2 regions of the Mesorhizobium sp. NZP2234 genome follow, and region 2 is predicted to be linked to the other one. Evidence: predicted binding sites of a transcription regulator. Region 2 holds the regulator's gene; the other holds the start of a gene.

Region 1 (2,202 bases), 3.4 Mb from region 2:
GTGTCGAGCCCCTCTTCCATGCGCATCACCATCATGCCGCTTTCCAGGTCTCCCGCCATGATGGCGCGCTGGATGGGAGCGGCACCGCGCCAGCGCGGCAAGATCGATGCGTGGCCGTTGATGCAGCCAAGCCGGGGCGCGTCGAGAACAGCCTTGGGCAGCAGCAATCCATAGGCGACGACCACGGCGATATCCGCCTGCAAGTCACGGAAAGCGGTCTGTTCGGCCTCGGCCTTGAGAGAGGTCGGCGTGCGTACCGCGATGCCCAGCCGCTCCGCTTCGCGCTGCACCGGCGACGGCGTCAACTCCAACCCGCGCCGGCCGGCGGCGCGAGGCGGCTGCGTGTAGACGGCGGAAATCTCATGTCCGGCCTCGGCAATCGCGCGCAGCGTCGGCACCGAAAATTCCGGCGTGCCCATGAAGATGACGCGAAGGGGCATTCCCCTATCCCACCAGCTTGCCCGGCGCCTTGTCCTTGGCGAGCTTCTTGAATTTCTTCACCACCATGTCGCGCTTCAGCTTCGAGATGTGGTCGATGAACAGCACCCCGTTGAGATGGTCGATCTCGTGCTGCAGGCAGGTCGCCATCAGACCCTCGGCCTCCATCTCCTGCAGTTTGCCGTCGCGGTCGAGATATTTCACCCGAACGGAAGCCGGGCGTTCGACCTCGGCGTAATAGTCGGGGATGGACAGGCAGCCTTCCTCGTAGACGGAGCGCTGATCGGCGCTTTCGAGGATCTCCGGATTGATGAAGACATGCGGCGCCGGCGTTTCGTCTTCCTTGGCAAGGTCGATTACCAGCATGCGCAACGGCTCGCCGATCTGGATTGCCGCCAGCCCGATGCCGGGCGCGTCATACATTGTCGCCAGCATGTCGTCGGCCAGTTTGCGCAAGGGCGCGTCCACGCGCTCCACGGGCTTCGAAACCTGGCGCAGGATGGGATCGGGAAGGATGATGAGCGGCTTGATCGGCATGGCGTCCCACGTAAGACGTCCAGCGAAAAGCGTCAACCGTTGGACCTGAGTCTCGTTCACGTTTTGATCTGTGCCGGCCCCCCGAATCGGCTATGCTGTCCACATGAATGATCTGAGCACCATCCTTTCGCAGCCCGTCGCCCGGCTCGGCGCCTCGACAATCACGCTCGGCCACGCTCTGGCCTTCGGCGCCTTGTTGTTTTTCGGCCTGTTCGTGGCGCTGGTCGTCTCGCTGTGGCGGTCGGCCAAGGCGCGTGCCGTCGCGGCCGCGGAAGCCGCCGACCATGCCCGCGACGCCGAGGCGCGGATGGCCGGCATATTGCAAAGCCAGGCTGAGATGCAGGGCCGCATGGGCGCCATCGCCGAAGTGTTCGGCGCGCGTCAGGCGGAGTTGACGCAGTCGATCGGCCAGCGCCTCGACGCCATGACCGGCCGCATCGGCCAGACCATGACCGAGCAGACCAAATCCACGCATGAGAGCCTGGCCAAACTGCAGGAACGGCTGGCGGTCATCGATACCGCGCAAGGCAACATCCAGTCGCTTGCCGGCCAGGTCGTGCAGCTCCAGGCCATCCTTTCCAACAAGCAGACGCGTGGCGCCTTCGGCCAGTCGCGCATGGAGGCGATCGTCGCCGACGGCCTGCCGATGGGCGCGTATGAATTCCAGGCGACGCTGTCGAACGGCAGCCGGCCCGATTGCCTGGTGAAGATGCCGAACGGCGCGCCCTCGCTGGCCATCGATGCCAAGTTTCCCCTGGAAGCCTGGAATGCCATCCGCGCCGCCGATGGCGCCGACCTGCAGAAGGTCGCGTCCCAGGCCTTCCGCCGCGACATCGAGATCCATGTCCGCGATATTTCGGAGAAGTATCTTATCCAGGGCGAAACGCAGGACACCGCCTTCATGTTCGTGCCGTCGGAATCGGTGTTCGCCGAGATTCACGAGAATTTCGAGGCGATCGTCCACAAGGCGCACCGCGCCCGCGTTGTCATCGTCTCGCCGTCGCTGCTGATGCTGTCGATCCAAGTCATCCAAGCGATCCTCAAGGACGCCCGCATGCGCGAACAGGCGCATCTGATCCAGGGCGAAGTGATCCGGCTGATGGAAGATGTCGCGCGCGTCGACGAGCGCGTGCGCAAGCTGCAGGGCCATTTCGGCCAGTCGGCCAAGGATATCGAGGACATCCTCGTCTCGACATCGAAAGTGACCAAGCGCGGCCAGAAGATCGA
Region 2 (2,202 bases):
TACCGCCTCTCCCGCTGCAAGACCGCGGTCGACGACCCCTCTGACGACGCGGTCGACCAATGGGACGAGAGCCACGAGGCCTTTCACGCGGCATTGCTGAGTGCCGCGACGTCCAACTGGCTGTTGCGCTTCCGCTCGACAATCGCCGATCAGTTGCGGCGGCATCATCGTTTTCTCGGACTGGCGCCGACATTGCGGGCGGCGGCCGGCCTCAAGCATGGCTATGGCGAGGCAATGGACGCCCTGCGCGAGGCGATCGCGATCGAGCATCACACCGCGATCATGGAAGCGGCCCTCGATCGCGATGTCGAGCGGGCGAAAGCGCTGATGACGGCGCATATCGGCTACACGCTGCATGTCTACGTTCACAGCGAGGACAGCGGCGCGAACAATTATACCGCACGCGCCGGCAGCCTGAAGGCAATTTCGGGATGACTTCAGCGTTCTTGCTCTTGAGGCATGATCGTTGGCGTTTTGATTTCGTTTCGTTCCGCCAGGAATGGATCGACCAGCGACGCAAATCCAGCCTCTGGACGCCGTTGAGAAACCGATGCCAAGGTCCATCAAGAGGTAGGCCACAGGCGATTAACCAAAATGATTTCAATGCCCGCGTTGGCGGCGAAGGCGGTCGATCGCTGCGCACTGCCGGCGGCGGATAATTTCAGATGTCTTAACAAGTTCACTAAACTTTAAACAGTTGCGGAACACAACTGGAACAGATAGTGTTTGTTCTGGGTTTGTTTTTCGATTCCGATTCACACCCTTCGTTCAATGCCTGGGGGGCGCCATGCTGACGCGCAAGCAACATGAACTTCTGATGTTCATTCATGAACGGCTGAAGGAAAGCGGTATCCCACCCTCCTTTGACGAGATGAAGGAAGCGCTCGATCTCGCCTCCAAGTCAGGGATCCATCGCCTGATCACGGCGCTCGAGGAACGCGGCTTCATCCGCCGGCTGCCCAACCGGGCGCGGGCATTGGAAGTGCTGCGGCTGCCGGATTCGATCGCGCCAGGCCTCAACGCGGCAAAGAAATTCTCGCCTAGCGTCATTCAAGGCAGTCTTGGTCAGGGCGGCGTTGGCCGCCAGATCAAGCCGGCGCCGTCACGCTTGCCCTTTGCCGGGAATGACGACGACGCGGTCGCCGCCGTGTCGATCCCGGTGATGGGCCGTATCGCCGCCGGTGTGCCGATCGATGCCATCCAGCATCAGACGCATTCGATCTCGGTGCCGCCGGACATGATCATGGGTGGCGAACACTATGCGCTGGAGGTCAAGGGCGATTCGATGATCGAGGCCGGCATCTTCGATGGCGACACGGTCATTATCCGCAACGCCGATACGGCGAGCCCGGGCGAGATCGTCGTGGCGCTGGTAGACGAGGAGGAAGCGACCTTGAAGCGATTCCGCCGCAAGGGCGCTTCGATTGCCCTTGAAGCCGCCAACCCGGCCTACGAGACGCGAATTTTCGGGCCGGACAGGGTCAAGGTGCAAGGCAAGCTGGTCGGGCTGATCAGGCGCTACTGAGCAGGAGCGGCCGGCGTTTCGGGTTTTTGATAGGGCGGCAGTCCCCTCGCCTCGCGCGAAAACTTTCGTTGCGCGTGCCAGGGTCGATACGGTCCGTCCACGGCGAAGCTGATGATTGGCGGACTGGTCGCCGATTGGCGGTCGAAGAAGACGGCGGCACTGCCCTTGCGTGCAAGTTGCCGTTTGGTGACGACGAGAACCAGCGGGTTGTGGCAGGCATCGTAGCCCGTCGCGTCATTGACAACGATCAGGTCGGCGAAGCCGCAGGCCTTCCAGGTAGCCTTGCGGTCTTCGACATGCGCGATGATCGCGCCAGACGGATGCCGGGCGAGACAGATGCCCTCCGTGCAATAAAACGGCGCCCCTGGCGGCAGATTGACGGCATCGGCAATATCGAATTGTCCCTCTGCCTTGTTGAACATCTCCGGTGCGACAATTGTTTCGGAGACCAGCGCGCGTTTCCAATTGTCGACGGTGAATTCGTTCGGGCGAGCCCGGCTGACCGCGAGTTCGCCACCGCCGATCGGCACCGCGACCAGGCGCGCGTCTTCCGAGATCAGCACATCCGGCGTGCGCGTATCCGACACCGTCAACAGGCCGGCGAGCGCGAATGGCACTGCCGCGAGCCGCAGCCATGTCGTCGCCATCGTTGCGATGACCAGTGCGATCGTCACCAG

Evidence for each region. The regulator LexA, encoded in region 2, represses DNA repair genes until DNA is damaged. The targets are predictions, from matches to a motif close to TGTTCNNNNTGTGTTCNG.
Region 1: the regulator LexA is predicted to act here: its motif matches at 1,029-1,046, upstream of EB230_RS03365 (DNA recombination protein RmuC).

What each region holds. Positions count from the first base shown of each region.
Region 1 covers NZ_CP033364.1:719,617-721,818, reverse strand. Annotated here, with positions in the region: gene fmt (methionyl-tRNA formyltransferase) at 1-440, opposite strand, end outside; gene def (peptide deformylase) at 445-975, opposite strand; gene EB230_RS03365 (DNA recombination protein RmuC) at 1,079-2,202, shown strand, end outside.
Region 2 covers NZ_CP033364.1:4,085,630-4,087,831, reverse strand. Annotated here, with positions in the region: gene EB230_RS20135 (GntR family transcriptional regulator) at 1-435, shown strand, start outside; gene lexA (transcriptional repressor LexA) at 788-1,525, shown strand; gene EB230_RS20125 (ComEC/Rec2 family competence protein) at 1,519-2,202, opposite strand, start outside.